Regions from separate parts of the Enterobacter sp. ECC-219 genome, predicted to be linked through region 1. Evidence: predicted binding sites of a transcription regulator. Region 1 holds the regulator's gene; the other holds the start of a gene.
The links. Region 1 encodes CRP, which controls carbon source genes, mostly activating them, when cyclic AMP is high. Its sites were predicted from a motif close to ATGTGANNNNNNTCACAT; they were not measured.
Positions count from the first base shown of each region.

Region 1 (7,270 bases):
TCAAGGCCTACCCGGATACCCTGCCGGTAAGCCTGCGCCAGTTGAAAAAGGTGCGTCGTATTCGCGAGTTCGACGATCTGATCACTGCGAAAATCCACGGCTTCGCCGATGCAATTGACTATTATCGTCAGTGCAGCGCCATGCCGCTGCTCAGCAAAATCACGCAGCCGACGCTGATCATTCACGCCAAGGATGACCCGTTTATGGATCACCACTCGATCCCCGCGCAGGAATTCCTGCCCGACAACGTTCACTATCAGTTAACTGAACATGGCGGCCACGTTGGGTTTATCGGCGGCACGCTGCGCCGCCCGAAAATGTGGCTGGAGGCGCGTATTCCTGACTGGCTTACTCCTTACCTGGACGGTGCAAAATGATCATTCCCTGGCAAGATCTGGCTCCCGAAACGCTCGATAATCTGATTGAAAGCTTTGTATTACGCGAAGGCACCGATTATGGTGAACATGAGCGTTCGCTTGAGCAAAAGGTCAACGATGTTAAACGCCAGCTGAAAAGCGGCGACGTGGTGCTGGTGTGGTCAGAACTGCATGAGACGGTCAATATCATGCCCCGCAACGCGTTTCACGGCTGATCTTCCAACCTTTTCAGTCAGGGAGTTGCTATGTCTGCCAGACATCCCATTATTGCCGTTACGGGGTCGAGTGGTGCGGGAACCACCACCACCAGCCTCGCTTTTCGCAAGATTTTCGCCCAGCTGAATCTCCGTTCGGCGGAGGTCGAAGGCGACAGCTTTCACCGCTATACGCGTCCGGAGATGGACATGGCGATCCGCAAGGCGCGCGATCTGGGTAAACACATCAGCTACTTCGGCCCGGAAGCCAATGATTTCGGTCTGCTGGAGCAAACCTTCCGCGAATACGGGCAGAGCGGTACCGGGCAGTCCCGAAAGTATCTTCACACCTACGATGAAGCCGTACCCTGGAACCAGGTACCAGGCACCTTTACCCCCTGGCAACCGCTGCCGGAACCCACCGATGTATTATTTTATGAAGGATTGCACGGCGGCGTGGTTACGCCTCAGCACGACGTGGCGCGCCACGTGGATCTGCTGGTCGGGGTGGTCCCTATCGTTAACCTGGAGTGGATCCAGAAGCTAACGCGTGACATGAGCGAGCGCGGCCATTCGCGCGAGGCGGTGATGGACTCCGTGGTGCGCTCCATGGAAGACTACATCAATTACCTCACGCCACAGTTCTCCCGCACCCACATTAACTTCCAGCGCGTGCCGACGGTGGACACCTCCAATCCGTTCGCGGCGAAAAGCATCCCGTCGCTGGACGAGAGCTTTGTGGTGATCCACTTCCGCAATCTTGAAGGCATTGATTACCCCTGGCTGCTGGCGATGCTGCAGGGCTCGTTTATTTCGCACATGAATACGTTAGTGGTGCCGGGTGGAAAAATGGGGCTGGCAATGGAGCTCATCATGACGCCGCTGGTTCAGCGGTTGATGGAAGGGAAGCAGATCGCGTAAAGATGTTCCCTCTCCCCGTGGGAGAGGGTTAGGGTGAGGGCATCAACACGCACGATGCCCCGTGAATCACACCTCAATCACTTCATACGAATGCGTAATTTTTACCGCTTTCTCCAGCATTAGCGCCACAGAGCAGTACTTCTCCGCAGACAGGTCCACCGCGCGTGAAACCGCCGCGTCTTTCAGCGCTTTCCCGGTGACAACAAAGTGCAGATTAATGTGGGTGAACAGGCGTGGCGCCTCTTCGCGACGTTCTGAGGTGAGTTTAACCTCGCAATCCGTTACGTCATGACGACCTTTTTGCAGAATCGACACCACGTCAATCGCGCTGCATCCACCTGCCGCCATCAGCACCATTTCCATTGGGCTCGGCGCTTTATCGCCGGAGTTACCATCCATCAAAATCTGGTGTCCTGACGCGGACTCCCCCAGGAACGTTAAACCTTCAACCCACTTCACGCGCGCTTGCATATTCATTAACTCCAACGTTGCATTTTTGGTGACAGATTACGCGTGCGTTACATTTCTCGCAATGGAAGGCGACCTGCATCATGCTGAAGCGAGACACCAGGAGACACGCGGCGAAAGCTATGCTAAAACACTCAGGATGCTACAGTAATACATTGACGTTACACATGTATGCAGAGGACATCAAACTTTACTGGCTGCGAAACGTTACGACAGCCGACTTCCCAGGGTATGGGTAAGAATTCGATTGCAACCCCAGAGTCCGGATGCATCTGATGACTCTGGTGACAGCTTATAACAGAGGATAACAGCGCATGGTGCTTGGCAAACCGCAAACAGACCCGACTCTCGAATGGTTCTTGTCTCATTGCCACATTCATAAGTACCCATCGAAGAGCACGCTGATTCACCAGGGTGAAAAAGCGGAAACGTTGTATTACATCGTCAAAGGCTCGGTGGCAGTGCTGATCAAAGATGAGGAAGGGAAAGAGATGATCCTTTCTTATCTGAACCAGGGCGATTTTATCGGTGAACTGGGCCTGTTTGAAGAAGGCCAGGAACGTAGCGCCTGGGTTCGTGCAAAGACAGCATGTGAAGTGGCTGAAATTTCTTACAAGAAATTCCGTCAGCTGATTCAGGTAAACCCTGACATCCTGATGCGTCTTTCTTCCCAGATGGCGCGCCGTCTGCAGGTGACGTCAGAGAAAGTGGGTAACCTCGCCTTCCTGGACGTGACCGGCCGTATCGCGCAAACCCTGCTGAACCTGGCGAAACAGCCAGACGCTATGACCCACCCGGACGGCATGCAAATTAAAATTACCCGTCAGGAAATTGGTCAGATCGTTGGTTGCTCCCGTGAAACAGTGGGCCGTATTCTGAAAATGCTGGAAGATCAAAACCTGATCTCCGCCCACGGTAAAACCATCGTGGTTTACGGAACCCGTTAATCCTGCTTAAACGGCGTGCCATCGCGAGGTGTCACGCCGTTTTTGTCTCTTTTCCCCATGTGGCGCAGGCTGATCTATCACCCGGAAGTTAACTACGCACTGCGACAAACGCTGGTGTTGTGTCTTCCTGTGGCCGTGGGCCTGCTCCTAGGTCATCTTCAGCAGGGCCTGCTGTTTTCCCTCGTGCCCGCCTGCTGCAACATCGCCGGTCTGGACACGCCGCATAAGCGCTTTTTCAAACGCCTGATTATCGGTGGCTGCCTGTTTGCAGGCTGTAGCCTCGCGGTGCAGCTGTTACTGGCTCGCGATATTCCCCTGCCACTGATCCTGACCGTGCTGGCGATGACCCTCGGCGTCACGGCGGAAATCAGCTCGCTGCACGCTCGCCTGCTTCCAGCGTCACTCATTGCGGCCATCTTTACCCTGAGCCTCGCCGGGAATATGCCCGTGTGGGAGCCGCTGCTGATCTACGCCCTCGGCACGCTGTGGTACGGGCTGTTTAACTGGTTCTGGTTCTGGCTATGGCGAGAGCAGCCGCTGCGAGAATCTCTGAGCCTGCTCTACGTGCAGCTTGCGGATTACTGCGAAGCCAAATACACCCTGCTCACCCAGCATACCGATCCGGAAAAATCCTTACCGCCGCTGCTGACGCGCCAGCAAAAAGTGGTGGATTTGATAAGCCAGTGCTATCAGCAGCTGCATATGCTCGCCGCAAACAAGAACCACGAGTACAAACGGCTGCTGCGTACCTTCCAGGTGGGGCTGGACCTTCAGGAGCATATCTCCGTTAGCCTTCATCACCCGCAGGAGGTGCAAAAGCTGGTTGAGCGCAGCCATGCCGAAGCGGTGATTCGCTGGAACGCGCAGACCGTCTCCGCGCGCCTGCGGGTGCTGGCTGACGATATACTTTATCACCGCTACCCCACGCGCTTTAACATGGACAAACAGCTCGGCGCGCTGGAGAAAATTGCCCGTCAGCACCCGGAAAATCCGGTCGGCCAGTTTGCCGCCTGGCACTTCAGCCGCATCGCCCGCGTGCTGCGCACCCAGCGACCGCTTTATCCCCGCGACCTGATGGCGGATAAACAAAAACGTCTGCCGCTGCTGCCGGCGCTCAAAAGCTATCTTTCTCTTAAATCGTCCGCCCTGCGCAACGCCGCACGAATTAGCGTCATGCTCAGTATCGCCAGCCTGATGGGCATGGCGCTGCACCTGCCGAAACCCTACTGGATCTTAATGACCGTGCTGTTTGTCACCCAGAACGGCTATGGCGCCACGCGGGTGCGCATTCTGCACCGGGCGGGCGGCACGATGGCGGGGCTGATTATTGCAGGCGTGACGCTGCACTTTCACGTGCCCGAGGGCTATACCCTGGCGGGCATGCTGGCTATCACCCTGGTGAGCTATCTAATCATTCGCAAAAACTACGGCTGGGCGATGGTGGGCTTTACGGTAACGGCGGTATATACCCTGCAACTGCTTACGCTTAACGGCGAACAGTTCATCGTTGCCCGCCTGATCGACACGCTGATTGGCTGCCTGATCGCCTTTGGCGGTATGGTCTGGCTGTGGCCACAGTGGCAGAGCGGGCTGCTGAGGCAAAACGCCCACGACGCGCTGGAGGCCGATCAGCAGGCCATTCGTCTGATCCTGAGCGACGATCCGCAGCCTTCCCCGCTTGCCTACGAACGTATGAAGGTCAACCAGGCGCATAACGCCCTCTTTAACTCGCTGAATCAGGCGATGCAGGAGCCGGGCTTTAATTCACATTATCTGGCGGATATGAAGCTGTGGGTGACGCACAGCCAGTTTATCGTCGAGCATATCAACGCCATGACGACGCTGGCGCGCGAGCACACGATGCTGACGCCGGGTCTGGCGCAGCGCTATTTGCAGTCGTGTGAAATTGCGTTGCAGAGGTGTCAGCAGCGTCTGGAGTATGACGCGCCGGGCGAATCGGGCGACTCAAACATTCTGGAAGCGCCGGAGACGTTAACCTACGGGCCGATGAGCACGCTGGAGCAGCATTTGCAGCGTGTGCTGGGACATCTGAACACCATGCACACCATTTCGTCGGTGGCATGGCGTCAGCGCCCGCATCACGGGATTTGGTTAACGCGCCGGTTAAAGCGAACCGAGTATTAGCCTTTAACGAGCTTCGCGACCGCCGCGGCAAAGCGGGTTAACCCGTCTTCTATATCTTTTTCTTCCACCACCAGCGACGGCGCAAAGCGCATCACGTCCGGCCCCGCGTTGAGCACCATGACGCCTTCATGCGCGGCAGCGTGAAGGAAATCGCGCGCGCGGCCTTTGTACTGCGGCTTCAGCTCGGCGCCAATCAACAGCCCCATTCCGCGGATCTCGCTGAACACGTCGTACTGTTCATCAATCTTTTTCAGGTGTTTCACAAACAGCTCGCGTTTCGCGCTAACGCCGTTCAGCACTTCCGGCGTGTTGATGATGTCGAACGCGGCTCCCGCCACGGCGCTCGCCAGCGGGTTACCGCCGTAGGTGGAGCCGTGAGATCCGACGTGGAACGCGGAGGCGATCTCCTGCGTCGTCAGTACCGCACTCACCGGGAAACCACCGCCGAGCGCTTTGGCGCTGGTCAGAATATCCGGCGTCACGCCGTAGTGCATGTAAGCAAACAGGTCTCCGGTACGCCCCATCCCGCACTGTACCTCATCAAACACCAGCAGCGCCTGATGTTCGTCGCACAGCGCGCGCAGCCCTTTCAGGAACTCCGGGGTCGCCGCCGTCACGCCGCCTTCACCCTGAATCGGCTCCACCACTACCGCGCAGGTGTGGTCGTCCATCACCGCTTTCACCGCGTGCAGATCGTTAAACGGCACGTGGACGATGTCGGCCGGTTTTGGGCCAAAGCCGTCGGAATACTTCGGCTGGCCGCCAACGGAGACGGTAAAGAAAGAGCGTCCGTGGAAGGCGTTATGGAAGGCGATGATTTTGGTTTTGTAAGGACTGTGACGCGTTGTCGCGTAGTAGCGCGCCAGCTTGAAGGCGGTTTCGTTGGCCTCGGTGCCGGAGTTCATAAACAGCACGCGCTCGGCAAAGGTGGCATCAATGATCTTACGGCCCAGGCGCAGCGCCGGTTCGTTGGTGAACACGTTACTGGTGTGCCACAGGGTTTCGCCCTGGGTTTTCAGCGCCTCCACCAGCGCAGGATGGCAGTGACCCAGCGCCGTAACCGCAATACCGCCCGCGAAATCCACATACTCTTTGCCCTGCTGATCCCAGACGCGGCTGCCCTTCCCCTTCACCGGGATAAACTCAGCCGGTGCATAAATCGGCAGAATCACTTCATCGAATGTCGCGCGGGTAATTGCTGGTTGTTCAGTTGCCATGTCATGCCCATCCATTTTATGTCACATTGATTGTGAAAATATAATCACAAAATATGCATAAAAAATCACAGCAAGGCAACAGATATTCAGCGATTAAGGAAATTTGCCAGCAGCGCATGCCCCTGCTCGCTGAGGATACTTTCCGGGTGGAACTGTACGCCTTCGAGATCCCACTCGCGGTGGCGAATCCCCATGATCTCCTGGGTATCGCTCCAGGCGGTCACGTCAAAGCAGTCGGGTAGCGTCGGCGGGTCAATCACCAGCGAATGGTAGCGCGTCACGGTTAACGGGTTATTAAGCCCTGTGAATACGCCCGTGCCGGTGTGGGTAACCGGCGAGGTTTTTCCGTGCATCACTTTTGCGGCACGCACGATGGTAGCCCCAAATACCTGGGCAATCGCCTGATGACCCAGACAGACGCCCAGGATCGGCAGCCTGCCGGCATAGTGTTGAATAACGTCCAAAGAAATGCCCGATTCCGATGGCGTACACGGCCCCGGCGAAATGACGATTTTCTGCGGAGCCAGCGACTCGATATCGGCCAGGCTGAGCTCGTCGTTGCGGCGGACAACCACCTCTGCACCCAGTTCGCAAAAATACTGGTAAAGGTTCCAGGTGAAAGAATCGTAGTTATCTATCAGCAGAATCATGGCGGCTCCCGAAAAAAATGCCGCCCTATTCTACTCAGATTCCCGCGCTTCGCTCACTACTTTGGCAAAGATAGCGCTCAGTGCGCTCAAATCGCCCATGGCGCCGCTTCGGTTCGCCGCTACCCACTGCTCGGGATCGATATCCCGCCAGCTCAGCGCGTAACCTGCATGGATAGCCAGCTGTTCAAAGAAGACGCGCTGCGCAATGCCATTACCACGGATAAAGGGATGCAGCATGTTGATTTCACAGTAGTAGTGACTCACTTTGTCAACAAACGCCGCTTTTTCCAGACCCACAAGATACTTTTCGCTTTCCAGCGCCGCCATCAACTCATTACCCATCTTCTCGAT
Region 1 covers NZ_CP143680.1:208,100-215,369, forward strand. Annotated here, with positions in the region: gene V1603_RS01130 (hydrolase) at 1-377, shown strand, start outside; gene V1603_RS01135 (YheU family protein) at 374-592, shown strand; gene V1603_RS01140 (phosphoribulokinase) at 623-1,492, shown strand; gene V1603_RS01145 (OsmC family protein) at 1,559-1,963, opposite strand; gene crp (cAMP-activated global transcriptional regulator CRP) at 2,275-2,907, shown strand; gene V1603_RS01155 (YccS/YhfK family putative transporter) at 2,965-5,052, shown strand; gene V1603_RS01160 (aspartate aminotransferase family protein) at 5,049-6,269, opposite strand; gene pabA (aminodeoxychorismate synthase component 2) at 6,356-6,919, opposite strand; gene V1603_RS01170 (putative adenosine monophosphate-protein transferase Fic) at 6,950-7,270, opposite strand, start outside.

Region 2 (7,270 bases), 1.2 Mb from region 1:
GTTCAGCGCACCGCGGCCAATCATCACCGCATCACAGCCGGTAGCGTTCAGGCATGCCTGCGCGCTCTCGTAATCCCAGATTTCACCATTGGCGATCACCGGAATGGTGAGGCGTTTGCGGATCTCACCGATCGCCTGCCAGTTAATGCGCTCGGCTTTGTAGCCATCGTCTTTGGTGCGGCCATGCACCACCAGCTCGGTGGCCCCGGCCTGCTGCACCGCATCGGCGATTTCAAACTGCCGCGCGTCGCTGTCCCACCCCAGACGCACCTTAACCGTCACCGGCAAATGCGAAGGCACGGCCTCACGCATCGCCTTCGCGCCGCGGTAAATCAGCTCAGGATCTTTCAGCAAGGTCGCCCCGCCGCCGCTGCCGTTGACCAGCTTCGACGGACAGCCGCAGTTGAGATCCACCCCGTAAGAGCCCAGCTCAACCGCGCGGGCAGCGTTTTCCGCCAGCCACTCAGGATACTGGCCGAGCAGCTGAATACGCACCAGCGTGCCGGAAGAGGTCCGGCTCTGGTTGTGCAGCTCGGGGCACAGGCGGTAGAAGGATTTTACCGGCAACAGCATATCGACCACGCGCAGAAACTCCGTCACGCAGAGATCGTAATCGTTCACCTCGGTCAGAAGCTCGCGCACGAGGGAGTCGAGCACGCCTTCCATTGGAGCCAGTAAAACACGCATAGCAGTACCTGTGAAAAAAGACGCGCTATAGTATCTGCTCTGTTTGTGTGTGGAAAGCCCGACGTTCCATTCCGGAATGTCTGGTATGCTCAAATTTCATGATGTGATCCGTGGCACATTTTTAGGTTTAATTGTATGATGAATGCGTTTCAGCAAGGACTATCACCATGAGCAAATCATTGAACATTATCTGGCAATATCTGCGCGCATTCGTCCTGATTTACGCCTGCCTGTATGCCGGGATTTTCATCGCGTCGCTGCTGCCCATCACCATTCCCGGCAGCATTATCGGCATGCTAATCCTCTTTGTTTTGCTGGCGCTGCAAATCCTGCCCGCAAAATGGGTCAACCCCAGCTGCTTCGTCCTCATTCGCTATATGGCGCTGCTTTTCGTGCCAATCGGCGTCGGGGTTATGCAGTATTTTGATTTGCTCAAAGCCCAGTTCGGCCCGATTGTGGTCTCATGCGCGGTCAGTACGCTGGTGGTTTTCCTGGTGGTGAGCTGGAGTTCGCATCTGGTGCATGGCGAACGCAACGTGATCGGGGAGAAAACAAAAAAATGATGGCTAATATCTGGTGGTCGCTGCCGCTAACCCTGGCGGTGTTCTTCGCCGCGCGCAAGCTTGCCGCACGTTTCAAAATGCCGTTGCTGAACCCGCTGCTGGTGGCGATGGTGGTCATTATTCCGTTCCTGCTGCTCACCGGCATTCCTTATGAACGCTACTTTGCCGGCAGCAAAATTTTAAACGACCTGCTGCAGCCTGCCGTTGTGGCGCTCGCCTTTCCTTTATATGAGCAGCTCCACCAGATCCGCGCCCGCTGGAAATCCATCATTACCATCTGTTTTGTGGGCAGCCTGGTGGCGATGATCACCGGCACGTCGGTAGCGCTTTTGATGGGGGCCTCGCCGCAGATTGCCGCCTCGATTCTGCCAAAATCGGTGACCACACCTATCGCGATGGCTGTCGGTGGCAGCCTGGGCGGGATCCCGGCCATCAGCGCGATGTGCGTCATTTTCGTCGGTATTCTCGGTGCGGTGTTTGGTCACACCCTGCTGAACGGGATGCGTATTCATACTAAAGCGGCACGGGGACTGTCGATGGGGACCGCCTCCCACGCCCTGGGCACTGCCCGCTGCGCGGAACTGGATTATCAGGAAGGGGCGTTTAGCTCGCTGGCTCTGGTGATCTGCGGGATTATCACCTCCCTGCTGGCCCCGTTCATTTTCCCGCTGATTCTGGCGGTGATGGGCTAAAATTTGCGATGCGTCGCGCAAATTTCATTTTGATTTCATAAGTTGCATACATAATGAGAAGTGGATCACATATAAAGCCCTAACGGCTCCGTAAACTACCGATCCATTAACCTTTATGAGGCAAACGCCATGCACCCACGTTTTCAAGCTGCCTTCGCCCAGCTTGCAGAGAATTTGCAGTCAGCCCTTGCTCCCGTTCTGGCAGATGCACACTTCCCCGCCCTGCTGACCGCGGAGCAGGTCACGGTGCTGAAACAGGCAACGGGACTGGACGAAGACGCGCTGGCTTTCGCACTGCTTCCCCTGGCTGCCGCCTGCGCGCGGGCCGATCTCTCCCACTTTAACGTCGGGGCCATTGCGCGCGGAATCAGCGGTACCTGGTACTTCGGCGGCAATATGGAGTTCCTGGGCGCGACCATGCAGCAGACCGTTCACGCCGAGCAGAGCGCCATCAGCCACGCCTGGCTGCGCGGTGAGAAAGCCCTGAGCGCCATTACCGTTAACTACACCCCCTGCGGCCACTGCCGTCAGTTTATGAACGAGCTGAACAGCGGGCTGCAGCTGCGCATCAACCTGCCGGGACGCGCGCCGCACACGCTGGGCGATTACCTGCCTGACGCCTTTGGCCCGAAAGATCTGGAGATCAAAACGTTGCTGATGGACGAGCAGGATCACGGTTTCGCCCTGTCCGGCGATGACCTGAACCAGGCGGCCATTCGCGCGGCGAACAAAAGCCACACGCCTTACAGCAAGTCCCCGAGCGGCGTGGCGCTGCAGTGCCGCGACGGCCGTATCTTCACCGGCAGCTATGCGGAAAATGCCGCGTTTAACCCAACGCTGCCGCCGCTGCAGGGCGCGCTCAACCTGCTGAGCCTGAACGGCTACGATTATCCGGACATTCAGCGCGCCATTCTGGCCGAAAAAGCCGATGCGCCACTGATCCAGTGGGATGCCACCGCCGCGACGCTCAAGGCGTTAGGCTGCACGACGATCGACCGCGTCCTGCTGGCATAAACCTTCCGGCGGACAGAAATGTCCGCCACGTTGCTGAAAAACCCCTCAGTTGAGTCGCTGTTTCTTGCGCTAACCAGGCGGGTAAAGTAGCCTGAGTTAAATTTCATCCACGAACGAGCCATCTCCATGTTAAAGCGCGTTTTTTACAGCCTGTCTGTCCTGGTCGGCATACTGCTGTTTATCGTGCTGGGTCTCGACCGCTGGATGAGCTGGAAAACCGCCCCCTACATCTTTGACGATCTGCAGGACCTGCCCTATCGTCAGGTTGGCGTGGTGCTCGGCACCGCCAAGTATTACCGCACCGGGGTGATCAACCAGTACTACCGCTACCGCATTCAGGGCGCGCTGAACGCCTACAATAGCGGCAAGGTAAACTACCTGCTGCTAAGCGGCGATAACGCCCTGCAAAGCTATAACGAGCCGGTGACAATGCGGAAGGATTTGATTGCCGCTGGCGTCGATCCTGCCGATATCGTGCTCGACTACGCCGGATTCCGCACCCTGGACTCCATCGTGCGTACGCGCAAAGTCTTCGACACCAACGACTTCATCATCATCACTCAGCGCTTCCACTGCGAGCGAGCGCTGTTTATCGCGCTGCATATGGGCATTCAGGCGCAGTGTTATGCCGTGCCGTCGCCAAAAGATATGCTGAGCGTGCGCGTCCGCGAGTTCGGCGCGCGTTTTGGCGCTCTGGCCGACCTCTACATTTTCAAACGCGAACCGCGCTTCCTCGGCCCGCTGGTGCCGATCCCGGCGATGCATGAAGTACCGGAAGACGCGCAGGGTTACCCGGCCGTCACCCCGGAGCAACTGCTTGATATGCAGAAAAAAGAGAAAAAATAGCCCGCCTTTATACTTTCTTTACGCCGGGCCTGACGCTTTTTATCCCCCCTTTACGCCGCCCCCTTTATGCTGAGTTCACTGCCGCTACGGCTTCATTGAAGAATGACTATGAACTCGATAATGAATGCGTTTTTCCTGAAAAGTCTCCGTCCCTATTTTAACTTTCCCGGTTTATCGCTTCCTGGCGCACTCAATTCCGGCCTTTGGCTTGATGAAAAAATTGACGCGCTGCAGCACAACGTTTCGGTCGAAGTCGCGGATTATCTCGAACGTTACCCGCAGACGAAACATATTGACGTTTACCTGAACGATATCAACGGCATTATGCGCGGCAAGCGGCTCCCGGTAGAGAGCATGCTGGCGCTGGAAAAAGGCTGTTACTTCCCCCTCTCCGTCTACTCTATGGATCAGAAAGGAAAAATCGCCGCCCCGCTTCATGATGAACCGGACCGACTCTGCCTCCCCGTCGCCGGTTCCCTGCGCCCCTGCCCGCAGGATCCGCAGCACAACGCGCAGATCCTGCTGACGATGCAAGACAGCGACGATAAACCCTGCCCGCTGGAGCCACGAGTCATCCTGCAGAACGTCCTGTCCCGCTTCCACCAGCACGGGCTCTATCCGGTGATTGCTCCGGAAATCGAATTCTATCTGACGGGTCAACGCGATCGGGATCCGCAAAATCAGGGGTGTTTTCATATGGATACCTCAACAACCCATGCGGCACTGTTTGACGAGCTTGAACAGCTGGCGCACCTTCAGCGCATCCCGCTGTCCGGGATCGTGGCGGAAGCCGAATCCGGTCAGTACGAATTAAACCTGAAACACAGCCATCGCGTCATTGAGGTCTGCGATAACGTGCTTGCCCTGCGCCGAATGACCCGTTACGTAGCCGAAAAGCACGGCCTGCAGGCCAACTTTATGGCTAAGCCTTTCAGCCAGCTGTCCGGCAGCGGTTTACACTTCCATTTCAGCCTGAATAACAGTCGCGGCGAAAACGTTTTTGCTTCTCCGGTGAACGCGCTTAACAGCATGATGCGTTTGTGCATCGCAGGGCAGCTGGCGCTGATGCCCGCCTCTATCGCCATCCTTGCGCCGGGCGTCAACGCGTTTCGTCGCCTGCGTAAAAACCTGACGGAACCCGTCTTTAACTCCTGGGGCTATAACACCCGCTCCGCCGCATTGCGTATTCCCTGCTCGGAGGACAGCAACCGCCGCATTGAGTACCGGCTGGCCGGGGCGGACGCCAATCCCTATCTGGTCGCCGCCACGATCCTGACCGGCATGCTGTACGGGCTGGAAAATATCGACGAGGACGATTTGCCTGAACCGCAGCATGATGAACCCGCCCTGCCGCTGTTTCAGCAGGAAGCAATCGAGACATTTTCCCGCTGTCAGTACCTTACCGACAGCCTGGGTGACGCCTTTTGCGAACAGTGGGTGGCCTGTAAGCTTTCAGAGCTCGACTGGTTTGAGAGCATTGTGACCCGCGAAGAGTCACATCTGGCGTAGGGCATAAAAAAGCCCGCTCGGTGAGCGGGCCGCGTAACGCGAGGAGCAACTACTTCTTGCGCGCGTACTTCAGTGAATCCAGCGCCACCGCGAAGATAATGATGGCACCCTTGATGATGTACTGCCAGTACGGGTTCACGCCGATGTAGGTCAGGCCATAGTTGATGACGGTGAAAATGATCACACCGGTCACCACGCCAAGCACGGTACCCACACCGCCGCTGAACGAGACGCCGCCGACGACGCAGGCAGCAATTGCATCCAGCTCGTACATGAAGCCAAGGTTGTTGGTTGCGGAGCCGATGCGGCCCGCTTCCAGCATTCCACCGAAGGCGTAGAACACACCGGACAGCGCGTAAATCATCAGCAGGTTCAGGGCAACGTTTACGCCGGAGACTTTCGCCGCTTCCGGGTTACCGCCGATTGCGAAGATGTTTTTACCAAAACGCGTTTTGTTCCACAGGATCCAGACGAACGCCACCGCAATCAGCGCATAGAAGGTGATGTACGACAGGCGGAAGCTGCCCAGCGCGATAAACCCTTGTGTAAAGGTCGAGAAGCCGCTGTCAAAGCCCGAAATCGGTGACGCCCCCACAAAGTCGTAGTAGAGGGAGTTGATGCCGTAAACGATGATCATCGTTCCCAGGGTGGTGATAAATGGTGTCACGTTCAGGTAAGCGATGATGATACCGTTGATCAGGCCAATCACCGCCCCGATGGCGCAGACGATCAGAATCACCACGAAAATCGGCATGGTCGCCATTTCCGGGAACACCTTGTTGGCGTTTTCCATCGATTGCAGCAGGGTTGCCGCAATAACCGCCGCCAGGCCGACCTGACGGCCGGCAGACAGGTCCGTCCCCTGGGTGACGATAAGGCCCGCCACGCCCAGCGCGATGATGATACGCACCGAGGACTGGGTCAGAATGTTACTCAGGTTCAGCAGGCTTAAGAACGTAGGGTCCTGGAAAATAATAATGGCCAGCAGGACTAAAAGAACAACGTAAATACCGCCTTCTTTCAGGTAAGTGAGAAAACTTTTTTTATTTAACGCACTCATGAGGAGCCCCTGATCTTAAAGGTGCAAAGACGCAAGACGCAAAATTTCGTTTTGCGTTGTCGTTTTGGTGTCAACAATACCGGCAACGAGACCATTGCTCATAACCAGAATACGGTCCGTGATCCCTAACAGTTCCGGCATTTCGGAAGAAATAATAATGATCCCTTTATTCTTTTTCGCCAGCTCGGCAATCAGCTGATAAATTTCAAACTTCGCGCCGACGTCAATACCGCGGGTCGGTTCATCCAGCATCAGAATTTCTGGCTGGGTTAATAGCCAACGGCCGATAATGACTTTCTGCTGGTTACCGCCGGAAAGCGAACCAATTTGGGTACGGTGGCCCGGTGTTTTCACGCGCATGGAGTCAATTACCCATTGGGTATCGCTCTTCATGCGGGAGTTATCCAGCAGCCCGACTTTGTTTTTGTAATTACGGATATTAGAGATTAACGAGTTAAAGTTAATATCCAGATAAGCATAAATACCGGTCGAACGACGCTCTTCCGTCACCAGCGCAAAACCGTTATTAATGGCTTCGTTGGCATTGTGGTTGTTAATTTTCTTCCCGTGCAGCGTGATGGTGCCTTCGGCTTTCTCGCGGATGCCAAACAGGGTTTCCACAATGTCGGTACGCTTTGCCCCCACCAGGCCAGCAATGCCCAGAATTTCCCCTTTGTGCAGGTCGAAAGAAACATCGCGAATGGACGGCTGACGCAGCGAGGTCAGATTGCGCACTTCCAGGATCACTTCGCCCGGCCTGTTCTCTTTGTCCGGGAAGCGCTGGTTCAGAGAGCGGCCGACCATCATGGCGATGATCTTGTCCATGTCCAGCCCTTCCAGCGGCTGCGTTGCAATCCACTGGCCATCGCGCAGGATGGTAATTTCATCGCACAGCTGGA
Region 2 covers NZ_CP143680.1:4,047,112-4,054,381, forward strand. Annotated here, with positions in the region: gene dusC (tRNA dihydrouridine(16) synthase DusC) at 1-687, opposite strand, end outside; gene V1603_RS19230 (CidA/LrgA family protein) at 855-1,250, shown strand; gene V1603_RS19235 (CidB/LrgB family autolysis modulator) at 1,247-1,942, shown strand; gene cdd (cytidine deaminase) at 2,072-2,956, shown strand; gene sanA (outer membrane permeability protein SanA) at 3,083-3,802, shown strand; gene V1603_RS19250 (glutamine synthetase family protein) at 3,923-5,311, shown strand; gene mglC (galactose/methyl galactoside ABC transporter permease MglC) at 5,361-6,371, opposite strand; gene mglA (galactose/methyl galactoside ABC transporter ATP-binding protein MglA) at 6,387-7,270, opposite strand, start outside.
Region 2: a site for CRP is predicted at 1,996-2,013, ahead of cdd (cytidine deaminase). Genes of this name have one in related genera too.